2 regions of the Nocardia sp. XZ_19_385 genome follow, and region 1 is predicted to be linked to the other one. Evidence: riboswitches for the same ligand, from Rfam matches in the RefSeq annotation. Region 1 holds a riboswitch; the other holds the start of a gene.
The links. Region 1 has a riboswitch for cobalamin ahead of IBX22_RS36760 (iron ABC transporter permease). Riboswitches for the same ligand answer to the same signal wherever they lie in the genome.

Region 1 (7,233 bases):
GAATTTGGCGTCGAGTTCCTCGACGACCGGACCGCTACCGATGAACGCCACGACTCGTTCCTCCTTGAACGCACAGCGTGTAACCCAATTTTAGGGTGTTCTGGTACGCCTGTGCCGCCGTCGGAGCAACGGTTCGGCCAACAGTCAGCGTGCGGGCCGTGACTCTGGCACCGAATCGGTGCCGCCGCGGTAGGTGGTGGTGCCGTTGGGGTATTCGACGGTCCCGTCGGCGTAGGTCACCGAGCCGTCGGGGCCGTGGGAAACCGGCTCGTCCGGGTAGTGCGTCGGGGGCCAATCGCCGCCGGGCGGGAAGTCCAGCACCGGACGCTGGGTGCCGAACGGGCCGGAGAAACCGGTGCCCAGATCCTCCGAGGCGCTGAACGCGGCCAGGAACATCAGCAGCAGCGAGGCGACCAGCGGCTGCACTACCAGCGCGAGCGAACTACCGACCTCGGGCGCCAGCGCGATGATCTTGCCGACCGCCGGATCCTCGGGCCGCGGAAACCGCACCTCCGCGATGGTCTCGCCGAACCACTTCATCGCGTATGCGCCGATCAGCGATCCGATCAGCAGCCCGCCCTGCATGATCGGGCCGCGCACCGCACGCCACCGCCAAGCGGCCGCGGCGGACAGCACACCCGCCACGAAACCGAAGCAGGCGAAAATCGCGAGCGCGTCGAATTGGTGCGTACTTTCGCCGGTCAGCGGCGCGCCGCGGCCGGGCTGGGTGACCAGCAGATGCTCGGCGGGCGCGAGGAAACCCCATGCGACACCGCCGAGGATGCTCAGCACCACCACCGCGGCGCCGATCAGCAGCCCCGCGCGCACCTCACGCCGGACGCCGAAAGCGACCGGCCCGTACACCACACCGCTGCCCGCGGCCGGCACTAGCGGCGTTCCAGACTCGTCGAGTCGAGCACACCGTGCCGGGAGCATTTGGCCCACCAGCCATCCGGGCTCACCTGCACGATCATGCGACGCCCGCAGTGCTCGCAGAAACGCGGCGGCTCCAGCCCGAGTGCGGCGGCGGCCGGAACCGCGTCGTCGAGCCCGGGCACGATCCGCTTCCCGGTGAACGGGTTGTAGCGCTCGTCCATGTTTTGAGGGACCACAGCCATGACATTACCCATCATGTTCGGCAAGGAGCCCCTGGCTCACAGAGTTTCGTTGAGCGCCTTGATCGGCATCTTCAGCTCGCCGAGCAGATCCAGGTCCGCTTCGGCGGGGCGGCCGAGGGTGGTCAGATAGTTGCCGACGATGACGGCGTTGATGCCGCCGAGGATGCCCTGCTTGGCGCCGAGATCACCGAGGGTGATCTCGCGGCCGCCGGCGAAGCGCAGCATGGTGCGCGGCAGCGCCAGCCGGAACGCGGCGACGGCACGCAGCGCGTCGGAGGCGGGCAGCACCTCGAGGTCGCCGAAGGGGGTGCCCGGGCGCGGGTTGAGGAAGTTCAGCGGCACCTCGTCAGGCTCGAGTTCGGCCAGCTGCACGGCGAATTCAGCGCGCTGCTCCAGGCTTTCGCCCATGCCGAGGATGCCGCCCGAGCACACCTCCATGCCGGCTTCGCGCACCATCCGCAGGGTGTCCCAGCGCTCCTCGTAGGAGTGCGTGGTGACGACCTTCGGGAAGTGCGACTTGGCGGTTTCGAGGTTGTGGTTGTAGCGGTGCACGCCCATGGCGGCGAGCTGGTCGACCTGTTCCTGGGTGAGCATGCCCAGCGAGCAGGCGACCTGGATGTCGACCTCGTTGCGAATGGCTTCGACACCGGCGGCGACCTGGGCCATCAGCCGCTCGTCGGGTCCGCGCACGGCGGCGACGATGCAGAACTCGGTGGCGCCGGACTTGGCGGTCTGCTTGGCGGCTTCGACCAGGCTCGGGATGTCGAGCCAGGCGGCGCGCACCGGCGACTGGAACAGGCCCGACTGCGAGCAGAAGTGGCAGTCCTCGGGGCAGCCGCCGGTCTTGAGCGAGATGATGCCCTCGACCTCGACCTCGGGGCCGCACCACTTCATCCGCACCTCGTGCGCCAGGGCGAGCAAGTCTTCGAGCTGGTCGTCGCCGAGGCGGAGCACCTCGAGGGTCTGCTCCTGGGTCAGGGCGACGCCACGCTCGAGCACCTGCTCGCGGGCGATCGACAGAATCCCCGGGGTGGCAGCCGACGGAGTCGGCGGGGTGGGTGAATCAGTTTGTACGGGTGCCTGAGTCATTGCACGAAGTCCCTTCGTCCGGCTCTGCACGAGGTCTCCGTGCAACTTGAACGGTGTTCAGGCTAGGGTAGGTTCGAGAGTGAGTCAAAACACGTGCGGAGGGAATTGGCGTGCAACTGCATCGGGCGGACGTGGTCGACGGGGCGATCGCCATCCTGGACCAATACGGCCTGGCCGACCTCACCATGCGACGGCTGGCGGGCTCGCTGCAGGTGCAGCCGGGCGCGCTGTACTGGCACTTTCCCAACAAGCAGGCGCTTTTGGGCGCGGTCGCCGACAAGATCCTCGCGCCCATGGACGATCCGATCACCGCGACCGAATGGTCGGACCAGATCAGCGAATTGGCGCACCGCCTGCGCGACTGCCTGCTCGCCTACCGCGACGGCGCGGAACTGGTCTCGGCCACCTACGCCTCCCGCCTGACCACCAGCAAGGGCCGGGAACGCTTCGTCAGCGCCACGATTCGCGCGGGCATGCCCCGCGACGAAGCCGAACTCACGGCCTTCACGCTGCTGTACTACGTGCTCGGCCACACCGTCGACGAGCAATCGCGCATGCAGATGGATTCAGTGGGCGCGCTGCCCGACGGCGCCTCCCCCATCGACGAGAACGCCGATCCGACAGCACGTTTCGACTTCGGCCTGCAACTGTTCGTGGCCGGCGTGCGGCATCTGCTGGGCACCCGCGTCCGCTGACCCATATCAAACGACTGTAAAACCTGTTGCGGCCCAGTAACTCCAGTGTGCTAGGCATGGTTGAATCGCGGTGGCTCCAGGGCCGTCGTCTGTTGTCAGCATGGATAGGACTTGCAGGACTCGCATGAGCGCACCACAACCACCTAATCCCTACAACCAGCCCGGCGGATGGCAGCCTCAGCAGCCCTATGGCGCACCGCAGCAACCTTACGGCGGTCAGCAGCCCTACGGCGCCCCGCAACCATACGGACCTGCGGGGCAACAGTATCCGCAGTACGGTCAGCCGCCGCCGGGCCAGCCGCCCTACGGTCAGCAGTTCCCGCAGCCACCTCGCAATGGCGGAAACAAGACGCTGCCACTACTTCTCGGCGGCGGCGCGCTCATCCTCATCCTCATCGTCGTGGGCGCGTTCGTCCTGTTCTCGGGCGAAGACGGCGGCATCGGCGGCTCGTCCAAGAGCCCGCGTGAGGTGGCCGAGGCCTGGGTGAACGGCACCGGCGACAAGAAGAACCTGGTCTGCAAGTCGGATCTGGCGAAGCTCGACAGCGTGAAGACCACCGGCACCGTCCCCACCAATGTGCCCAAGGTCGACGCGAAGAGCACCTTGAAGAGCGTCGATGTCGCCAGCGGCGCCAGCAGCGGCACCTTCACCACCGAGATCAGCGTGAAGGTCGCCGGCAAGACCACCGCCCAGACCTTCACCTACAAGCTGGTGCAGGAAAGCGGTGACTGGAAGGTGTGCGGCCTGACCGAGGCGCTGCTCAAATAGCCCGGGTCAGCGAGGCGCGGCCGAACTCTGCGCCTCGCGCACCTGCTGCTGATAGCGCTGCACGAACGGCAGCACCTGGTCGGTGATCACCTGGTTGTATTCGCGCGGCCGTTGAATCGGATTGGCGTGCCCGGTGTTTCGCGGGTACGCCACCAGCAGGCTGCCGTCGACGCCGCCGGCCAGTTCGATCAATACCTGGTGCGAATATTCGACGTCGACGACCCGATCGCGCTGGGCGTCGCGGGGACGCAGGAAGACGATGGCCGGGCGGGATCTGCCTTCGACCGGACGGGCCAGGGCGTGCAGGTCGCTGGTGGTGCCCCCCGCGACGATCGCCAGGAACTGGGATTCGATCAGGCCGTTGCTGGCAGCGTCGTCGGAGAAGATCTTCTCGTGCAGGACCCGTTCGATCACGTCACGGAGTTCGGGCATCCGGATCCCAGGGGCTCCGTGCAAGCCGCGATCGACGAATTCTCCTCGACGCGAGTACATTTCGACGATCAATCGCAGCGTCCGGCTCTCCCGCGCGCCGGGCAGCCAGCCCATCCAGCGCACCATGTCCTCGCCGCGACCGCGGCTCTCCTCCCGGACCGCGTTCAAATCCATCGGTGTGCAATCCAGCAGCACGCCGACCAGGCGGCGGTCGCTGCCGGTGTGGATGTGCCGGGCCACCTCCAGCGCGATCACCCCGCCCATGCTGTGGCCCACCAGCACCACGTTCTTCAGTCCCGACATGAGGGCCGCGCGGACGATCAGATCCGCGATCACCTTGGTGTCGATACCGCGGTTGTCGTATTTGATCGCCCACACCACGCCGAGCCGGCTCAGCGACGGCAGCGCGGCGGCGGTGTTGCTCGCGTTCAGATTGCCGAGCCCGACCAGGTCGACTACGACGGTGTCCCAGTTCTGTTGTTCGCCAGGGGTGGCGACGGGCAGGATCGCCGGTTCGGTCCGGGCGAGCCGGGCCCGCTCCGGTGCGATGTCGTAGGTCCAGTACTGGGCGAACGCGACCAGCACCGCGACGAGCACAGCCGCGACCCGGACCAGCGTCACCCGGGTGCGGCGCAACGTCGTCCAGTCGTGGCCGAGGCGGGTTTCCCGCCAGCGGGCCCGGCGTCGCGCGTCGTCGTAGGCGGTGACGGTGGACGGGTGCCGATCGTCCAACAGCGACATCACTCCACTGTGTCGGGGAAATGGATGGTCTGCCAACGGACTTACCGATGTCAACGGGGATAAACCTGAGCATTGCGAACGACTTCGGCGCAAGCCCGGTCAGAGAGCTGAAGACACCGGTGCGGGCCGCGTATCGGACGGCCCGGTATGGTTCACCCGTCATTCCCGGCGGGTGCGGGAATCCGGTGAGAATCCGGAACGGTCGCGCCACTGTGATTCGCCCTAGCAGGCGAGAGTCAGACCTCCCTCGCCGGGGCGAACTCTGGAAAGGCCGCGACTTGCCTATGGAGCTGCCGATCCTCCGCGTGCGGAGATCGATCGCCCGAGCCCGACTCGAGGCGCCGCCAACCGGCGCCACAACCGACCCGGCCCCGGGGCGAATTAGCTGTGACCACATTGGATCTGCGCCCGCGAACCGTTCGCGGATCGTCCGCGCAGGGGGAACCGCCTGTCTGGCAGCTCGTCGTCGAGGGCACCACACCGTCGTCGGGACCCGGTTCCATCCGGGGAAGCACGGCTGATGGTTCGCATTCGAACCGCGGTGGCCTTGCCGGTCCTCGCGGCACTCCTGTTGTGCGCGATGGTCGTCGCCACGGGCTTCGGCGCCGAGACGCTTCCGGTCTCCGCAGTGGTAGACGTGCTGAAGCACCGCATCTTCGGCGGCACGGTTGACGACCTCAGCCTCGACACCATCGTCTGGCAGCTCCGAGTGCCACGCACGGTGCTCGCCGCGGTTGTCGGCGCGGGCTTGGCGTTGGCCGGGGCGGCAATGCAGACGCTGGTCCGCAACCCACTGGCCGATCCGTACCTGCTCGGAGTGTCCTCCGGCGCGGGTGTCGGCGCGGCCGCCGTCATCACCTCCGGGCTATTCGCCGGCGCCGGAATCTGGGCGCTGTCCGCCGGCGCACTGGTCGGCGCATTCGCCGCGGCAGCAATGGTATTCGTCATCGCGATCGCGCAGGGCGGGCTGACTCCGCTGCGCCTGGTGCTCACCGGCACCGTCCTCGCCTCGGCGTTCGCGGCGTTCAGCAGCTACCTGGTCTTCCGCAGCAAGGATCCCGCGGCCGCCCAGTCGGTCCTGTTCTGGCTGCTCGGCAGCCTCGCCGGCGCGGACTGGACCAAACTCGGCCTGCCCATCGCCGTCGTCGCGCTCAGCGGATTGGCGCTCTACGTGGCCAGCGGCTGGCTCGACGCGCTGACCTTCGGCGCCGACACCGCCGCCTCTATCGGGGTCCCGGTCAAGCAACTGCGGATCGCCCTGTTCGTTCTGCTCGCGATCCTGGTGGGTGTGCTCGTGGCGGTCTCGGGTGGCATCGGATTCGTCGGCCTGGTCATCCCGCACGCCGCACGCCTCATCGTGGGCCCCCGGCACCGCAACCTGCTGCCCGCGAGCGCGCTGTGCGGGGCGCTGTTTCTGGTCGTTGCCGACGCCGCGACCCGCGCGCTGGGCCGCCCCACCGAGATCCCGGTCGGTGTCCTGACCGGTCTCATCGGCGCTCCGGCGTTCCTGCTCCTGCTGGGGCGTCGCCGCTACAGCTTCGGGGAATCATGAATCGCGCCACCGGTTTCCGCGCGTTGCCGAAGCCAAAGACGGCCGGAGTCGGCGTGGCCGCGAAGGCATTGGCGTGCGCCGCGGGGAAGCGGCGCGTTGTCGCCGACGCCACGTTCGACATCGAGCCCGGAGAAGTGGTCGGCATCGTCGGCCCGAACGGCAGCGGTAAGTCGACTCTGCTGCGGGTACTCGCGGGAGTGAAGCGGCCTGTGCACGGGCAGGTCCTCGTGGACGGTGCCGCGCTGCATGACCTTTCACCACGCCGCCGCGCGAAGACAGTGGCCATGGTCGCTCAGGACGAGCGTCCGCCCGCGGATCTGCGAGCCGGGGAAGTCGTCGCCCTGGGACGTACTCCCTACCTGCCGCCGTGGGGTGCCGGGTCACCGCGCGAGCAACAGGCCATCGAGGAAGCTTTGGCCGCAGTCGATTTGGCGGGATTCGCCGACCGGCCGGTGCACCATCTGTCCGGTGGCGAACGGCAGCGGGTGCTGCTGGCCCGCGCACTGGTGCAGGACACCCCGATACTCCTGCTCGACGAGCCGACCAACCATCTCGATATCACCCACCAGCTCGAATTGCTCGCGCTGACAAGGACTCTGAACCGCACCGTGGTCATGGCCCTGCACGAGTTGTCACTGGCCGACCGCTACTGCGACCGAATCCTGGTGCTGCACAACGGCACCGCACACCCGCTCGAAAAGCCGGAGACCGCGCTGCGACCCGAAGTCCTCGAGACCGTATTCGGCGTGCACGCCGTCCGCGTGCGGCACCCGGGCACCGGCGAATCACATCTGCTGATCACTCCCACCGCGTCCGTATGACGCGCTCGCGAAAGGC
Region 2 (7,233 bases), on a different contig from region 1:
AGGGATCCGAAGTCGTGGCGGCAGGGGCTCAGTGGGAAAGGGCGGATGCGGCCGGTGGTTCGGTCGGGGGAGGCTTGTGAGAGTTATACGTCTCGGCGGATGCGGCAGCCGCGGCCGAAGCCGGAATCCGATGCCGGTGCGGCGGGGTGATCAACGGGTGGCTTCTTCCGGGAGTAGGTGGGCGAGAAGGAGTTTGACCAGGAGGATCGGGGCGAACCAGGCGGCGATATGGGGCACGGTGAGGATGGTGGTGGCGATCGCTATGCCGAAGACGGTGGCGGCGAAGGCGGTTGGGCGGCGCAGGGGTTGCGGGGCGGCGGTGACGGCGAGGGCCCCGAGCAGGGCTATGGCGTAGATGGCAGCCGCGGTGGACCAGGTGAAGCCGGGCAGCGCCCAGGCCAGGATGAACGGTTGAATGTGGATGGCGACGAAGCCGAGGTGATGGAGCGCGGTTCGGCCCGGGCGGTAGTACCAGAGTTTCGCGGCGCAGGTGGAGTTGACCACGGCGCCGCCGAACAGGTCGAAGGCGACCACGGTGAGTACCGCGACGCGCCAGATGGCCAGGTCGGCGAGCAAGCTCAGCACGAAGATGGTCGCGGCGCCGAGGATGGCGGCGCCGAAGCCGCAGACCACCTCGCCTCGGGACGCGTTCGGTGCGATCAGGCGTTCGGTGAGTGTCATCGGCGAATCCCTTCGACGCAGATTTGGATGACCGGGTCGGCTAGATCCCGCAGGGATAGTTCGGGGTCGACCAGGGCCTGCACCAGACAGCCCTCGATCGCCCCCACGATCACCACCGCGTGGTTCGCGCCGATGCCCGCGCGCAACTCCCCTTCGGCGGCGGCCTCGAACAGGAGATCCGCTATGGCGCTGCGGTATTCGCGGTACGTGGTGGCCATATCGATGGGCGGATTCGACGCCCACACGTCCAGGAGTACCCGCGCGTGGTCCGGGTGCGCGGCCAGCATGTGGATGGTCGCACGGATCAAACGGCTCAATCGGTCCAGCGCCGAGCCGGTACCCAGCTCCGCCAGCACCTGTGCCGACTTCACGGCGTAGCTGTCGAAGACCCCGGCGAGCAACGCATTGCGGCTCTCGAAGTACAGGTAGACGCTGCCCTTGGCGATCCCGGCCTCGGCGGCCACGTCCTCGATGCGCGAGGCGGCAAACCCCTTGCGCGCGAACACTTTCGCCGCGGCGTCCAGGATCTCCTCCTGTCGTGCGGCTCTGTCGACAATCTTCGGCATGGTCTAATTATGAATGACTGGTCAGTCATAAACAAGCCCCCGCCGGGGCGAGCCGACCGGCCGCAGACGCGCTGCGGCCGGCCGATCGAATCAACGCACCGCGTGCGCGGCCGCCACCATGTTGCGCAGCGACGCCTCCACCTCAACCGGCCCGCGGGTCTTCAACCCGCAATCCGGATTCACCCAGAGTCGCTCGGCGGGAACGGCTTTCAGGGCCGCGCGCAAGGAGGCAGTGATCTCCTCGACGCTCGGCACCCGCGGTGAGTGGATGTCGTACACGCCCGGCCCGACACCCAGATCGAACCCTGCCGCGTTGAGATCGTCGAGCACCTCCATATGCGAGCGTGCCGCCTCGATCGAGGTCACGTCGGCATCCAGCCCGGCGATCGCGTCGATCACCTCACCGAACTCCGAATAGCAGAGATGGGTGTGGATCTGCGTGGTGTCCGCGACGCCGGAGGTGGCGAGGCGGAACGCCCGCACCGACCAGTCCAGGTAGCCGGGTTGATCGGCGGCCCGCAGCGGCAGCAGTTCGCGCAGCGCGGGTTCGTCGACCTGAACGATGCGGATGCCCGCCGCCTCCAGGTCCACGGTTTCGTCACGGATCGCCAGCGCCACCTGCGCGGCCGAATCGGCGAGCGGCTGGTCATCCCGCACGAACGACCAGGCCAGGATGGTCACCGGGCCGGTGAGCATGCCCTTGACCGGCTTGTCGGTGCGCGATTGCGCGTAGCTGATCCAGTCGACGGTCATCGGCTCGCGCCGGGACACATCGCCGTACAGGATCGGCGGGCGCACGCAGCGGGTGCCATAGGACTGCACCCAGCCCAGCTCGGTGGCGGCGAAACCGTCGAGCTGCTCGGCGAAGTACTGCACCATGTCGTTGCGTTCCGGCTCGCCGTGCACCAGCACGTCCAAGCCCAGCTTCTCCTGCAGCGCAATCACATCCGCGATCTCGGCACGCATCCGGCGGACGTACTCGGCCTGGTCGATCTCGCCCTTGCGCAGTGCCGCGCGGGCCAGCCGGATCGCGGAGGTCTGCGGGTAGGACCCGATCGTGGTCGTCGGCAGGCTGGGCAGGTGCAGCTGTTCGGCCTGGAGTGCACGGCGCTCGTCGGCGGGGGTGCGCCGGTCGGCGTCCGTCCCGAGCGCGCCGAGCCGGGCCCGCACCTGCGGGTCTGCCAGCCGTGGATCGTTGCGCCGGGACTCCAGAGCCGCACGGACCGTGGCCAATTCGGCGGCGACCGCTTCCGTGCCGGATCGCAGCGCAGTGGCGAGCAGTCGCACTTCGGCGACCTTCTCCGCACCGAAAGCCAGCCAGGACCGCAGCTGGTCGTCCAGGCCGGTTTCGACGGCGAGGGTGTAGGGCACGTGCAGCAGCGAGCAGGAGGTCGAAACCGCCACCGACGCCGCGGAACCGAGCACGGTGCCCAAGGTTGTCTGCGCCCGATCGAGGTCGGTACGCCAGACATTGCGCCCGTCGACCACACCGGCGACCAGCAGCTTGTTCGTCAGCGGGGGCACAGCCGCCACCTCGACGGCGGTGAAATCGAGTGCGACGCCTTCGATGTCGGTTTCCACCAGCGCATCCAGCGCCGCCCGCGGCTGACCGAAGTAGGTGGCCACCAGGATCGCCGGGCGATCGTCCCCGGCCGACAGTGCGCTGTAAGTGCTTCGCACCAGCTCGATTTCGGCGTCGCTGAGATCGGTGACCAGCACCGGCTCATCGATCTGGACCCACTGCGCGCCCGCGGCAGCCAACTGCCGCAACAACTCCCGGTACAGCGGCACCAGTTCATCGAGCCGATCCAGCGCCGCACCACCGGTCGCCTTCGCCAGCTTCAGGAAGGTGAGCGGTCCGATCACCACCGGACGGGCCGGGACGCCCAGCGCGATCGCCTCGGCCAGCTCGTCCAGCAGCTTCTCGGTATGCAGCGAGAAGACTGTCTCCGAGCCGATTTCGGGCACCAGATAGTGGTAGTTGGTGTCGAACCACTTGGTCATCTCCAGCGGTTCGATGGTGTCGGTTCCGCGCGCCGCGGCGAAATAGCGGTCCAGCGGATCTTCGACCCCGGCGACCCGCGGCGGCAGCGCGCCGAGCAGTACAGCCGTGTCGAGCATCTGGTCGTAATAGGAGAAGGTGCCCACCGGCACCGAATCGATTCCGGCGGCGGCCAATTCGGCGTACTGCTGACGGCGCAGGTCCGCGGCGACGCTGTGCAGGCCGGCGCTGTCCAGGCGTCCGGCCCAGTAGGACTCGGTGGCGCGCTTGAGTTCCCGTCGAGGTCCAACTCGCGGGAGCCCGAGAACCGTTGCGGTGAACGGAGCAGAAGTAACAGTCACGATGTTCTCCAGTGCTGTGTTTGGTCGTGAACCATCGCCGTTGGGGCGGGCAGCACCGAGCAGACATCTCGGCAACCGCGAAGAACGGAGCCCGAAATGTCAGCACTGGTGGTCCGCGCGCCCATTCCACGAGGCGGTGGCCGCCGGATACGGCGTATCCGGCACAACTGGCAGGTCTTCGGACTTGCGGGCACGGGCCTTCTGGCCGACCCCAGTTAGGGGCTCACCTACTGGCCGTCGCTTCCCGGATCACTCCAGTGCTTTGTTGACGGCGGTCGTTCCTGCATACCGCTGCGGGACAGTCCCGGATTCTCACCGGGTTCCCTCTCGATCCGGACGGATCTCGACTCCTGCGCGTGACGTCGGGGCTCCAACTCGTCGCGCACCGGAGAAACCAGCTGCGTTGTCCAGCATAAGCCGAGCCGCGAATATTCCGTGCAACCCTGCCGATTTCGCCGTGCCGCATGGCCATCGGCGCTGCGCACCACGGCCGTCGCCGCGCGGTGAGATGTGACGCCACGATTTCCGCAACTTCGCAACCGTGCTAGGCCCGCTTGTGAAGATGGCTGCGAAGCCCGTATCCGTGTCGGAGCCGTGCTCTGCGCCAGGTACCTTGGGTCAATGTTCTCGAAAGTCTTGGTTGCCAATCGCGGCGAGATCGCCATCCGCGCCTTCCGCGCGGCCTACGAACTGGGCATCGGGACGGTCGCCGTCTTTCCGCACGAGGACCGCAATTCGGTCCACCGTATGAAGGCTGCCGAGTCCTACCAGATCGGTGAGGAGGGGCACCCGGTCCGGGCGTACCTGTCCATCGACGCGATCATCGACGCGGCCAAGTCCGCCGGCGCCGACGCGATCTACCCCGGCTACGGCTTCCTTTCCGAGAACCCCGACCTGGCCGCCGCCTGCGCCCGCGAGGGCATCACCTTCATCGGCCCGTCGGCCGAGGTGCTCGAGATGGCGGGGAACAAGGCCACGGCCATCGAAGCGGCCAGGGCCGCCGGGCTGCCGGTGCTGAAGTCCAGCGCGCCGTCGGCCGATATCGACGAGTTGCTCGCCGCCGCGCAGCAGCTGGAGTACCCGATCTTCGTGAAGGCCGTCGCGGGCGGTGGCGGCCGCGGTATGCGCCGCGTCGCCGCCCCCGAACAGCTGCGCGAGTCGATCGAGGCCGCCTCCCGCGAGGCCGAGTCCGCGTTCGGCGACCCGACCGTGTTCCTCGAGCAGGCCGTGGTGAACCCGCGCCACATCGAGGTGCAGATCCTGGCCGACCAGCACGGCAACGTCATGCACCTGTTCGAGCGCGACTGTTCGGTGCAGCGCCGCCACCAGAAGGTGATCGAACTCGCCCCGGCCCCGAATCTGGACCCGGCGCTGCGCGAGCGGATCTGCAACGACGCCGTCGCTTTCGCCCGCCAGATCGGTTACAGCAACGCGGGCACAGTGGAGTTCCTGCTCGACGAGCGCGGCAACCACGTCTTCATCGAGATGAACCCGCGCATCCAGGTCGAGCACACGGTGACCGAGGAGATCACCGATGTCGACCTGGTGCAGTCGCAGCTGCGGATCGCGGCCGGGCAGACGCTGGAAGACCTTGGCCTGAGCCAGGATTCGGTGTCCATCCGGGGTGCGGCGCTGCAGTGCCGGATCACCACCGAGGACCCGGCCAACGGTTTCCGCCCCGACACCGGCCGCATCACCGCCTATCGCACCCCGGGCGGCGCGGGCATCCGCCTGGACGGCGGCGCGAACCTGGGCGCGGAGATCGGCGCCTACTTCGACTCGATGCTGGTGAAGCTGACCTGCCGCGGCCGCGACCTGCCCGCGGCGGCCGCCCGAGCCCGGCGCGCGCTCGCCGAATTCCGGATCCGTGGCGTCACGACCAACATCCCGTTCCTGCTCGCCGTGCTCGACGACCCCGATTTCAAGGACGGCCGGGTCACCACCTCATTCATCGACGAACGCCCGCAGCTGCTGACCTCGCGCGGCTCCGCGGACCGCGGCACCAAGATCCTCAACTACTTGGCCGACATCACCGTCAACAAGCCGCACGGTGAGCGCCGCAGCACGGTCTACCCGCACGACAAGCTGCCCGCCATCGACCTGAGCGTGCCGCCGCCGGACGGCTCCCGGCAGAAGCTGCTGCGCCTGGGCCCGGAAGGTTTCGCGCAGGCGCTGCGCGAGCAGAAGGCGGTCGGCGTCACCGACACCACCTTCCGTGACGCGCACCAGTCGCTGCTGGCCACCCGGGTGCGCACCAGCGGGCTCATGGCCGTCGCCGGACACGTCGCCCGGATGACTCCGGAACTGCTGTCCATCGAATGCTGGGGCGGCGCAACCTATGACGTGGCGCTGCGCTTCCTCTACGAGGACCCGTGGGAGCGCCTGGCCGCCCTGCGCGAGGCCGTGCCGAACATCAATTTGCAGATGCTGCTGCGCGGCCGCAACACCGTCGGCTACACCCCGTACCCCGAAAAGGTTACGCGCGCTTTCGTTTCCGAGGCCGCCGCGACCGGTGTCGACATCTTCCGCATCTTCGACGCGCTCAACAACGTCGACCAGATGCGCCCGGCCATCGACGCGGTCCGGGAAACCGGCACCACCCTGGCCGAAGTCGCGATGAGCTACACCGGCGACCTGTCGAATCCGAACGAAACCCTCTACACCCTCGACTACTACCTCAAGCTGGCCGAGCAGATCGTCGACGCGGGCGCGCACGTCCTGGCCATCAAGGACATGGCCGGCCTGCTGCGCGCACCGGCTGCCGCGAAACTCGTTACCGCCCTGCGCAGTAACTTCGATCTGCCGGTGCACGTGCACACCCACGACACCCCCGGCGGCCAGCTGGCCACCTACCTCGCCGCCTGGCAGGCCGGCGCGGACGCGGTCGACGGCGCCAGCGCCGCGATGGCCGGAACCACCAGCCAGCCGGCCCTTTCCGCGATCGTGGCCGCGGCCGCGCACAGTGAATTCGACACCGGCCTGGACCTGCAGAACGTCTGCGATCTGGAGCCGTACTGGGAGGCGCTGCGAAAGGTCTACGCGCCCTTCGAATCCGGGCTTCCGGCTCCCACCGGCCGCGTCTACACCCACGAGATTCCGGGCGGGCAGCTGTCGAACCTGCGTCAGCAGGCCATCGCGCTGGGCCTCGGTGACCAGTTCGAAGAGGTCGAAGCGAAATACGCTGCGGCGGACCGGCTCCTGGGCCGCCTGGTCAAGGTGACCCCGTCCTCCAAGGTGGTCGGTGACCTCGCCTTGGCGCTGGTCGGTACCGGTGTCAGCGTCGACGAGTTCGCCGCCGACCCGGCCCGCTACGACATCCCCGATTCGGTAATCGGTTTCCTCCGTGGGGAACTCGGCACCCCGGCGGGTGGCTGGCCGGAACCGTTCCGTACCAAGGCCCTTTCCGGCCGCGGTCCCGCGAAGCCGGAAACCGAACTCTCCGCGGCGGATGAAGCCGGTCTGACGGGCACCTCGCTGGAGCGCCGCACCACGCTGAACCGGCTGCTGTTCCCCGGCCCCGCCGCCGAATTCGAGGCGCATCGCGAGAAGTACGGCGACACCTCCGGGCTCTCGGCCAACCAGTTCTTCTACGGCCTGCGCCACGGCGAGGAGCATCGCGTCCAGCTGGAGAAGGGCGTCACGC

Region 2: another riboswitch for cobalamin. It lies ahead of metE (5-methyltetrahydropteroyltriglutamate--homocysteine S-methyltransferase); the one in region 1 lies ahead of IBX22_RS36760 (iron ABC transporter permease).

What each region holds. Positions count from the first base shown of each region.
Region 1 covers NZ_JACVEE010000009.1:29,955-37,187, forward strand. Annotated here, with positions in the region: gene IBX22_RS36725 (DUF1353 domain-containing protein) at 1-51, opposite strand, end outside; gene IBX22_RS36730 (DUF2567 domain-containing protein) at 145-888, opposite strand; gene IBX22_RS36735 (hypothetical protein) at 888-1,097, opposite strand; gene bioB (biotin synthase BioB) at 1,155-2,207, opposite strand; gene IBX22_RS36745 (TetR/AcrR family transcriptional regulator C-terminal domain-containing protein) at 2,318-2,902, shown strand; gene IBX22_RS36750 (hypothetical protein) at 3,027-3,671, shown strand; gene IBX22_RS36755 (alpha/beta fold hydrolase) at 3,678-4,844, opposite strand; cobalamin riboswitch at 4,976-5,109, shown strand; gene IBX22_RS36760 (iron ABC transporter permease) at 5,365-6,396, shown strand; gene IBX22_RS36765 (ABC transporter ATP-binding protein) at 6,393-7,217, shown strand.
Region 2 covers NZ_JACVEE010000001.1:1,718,909-1,726,141, reverse strand. Annotated here, with positions in the region: gene IBX22_RS08125 (hypothetical protein) at 151-681, opposite strand; gene IBX22_RS08120 (TetR/AcrR family transcriptional regulator) at 678-1,247, opposite strand; gene metE (5-methyltetrahydropteroyltriglutamate--homocysteine S-methyltransferase) at 1,338-3,590, opposite strand; cobalamin riboswitch at 3,742-3,959, opposite strand; gene IBX22_RS08110 (pyruvate carboxylase) at 4,212-7,233, shown strand, end outside.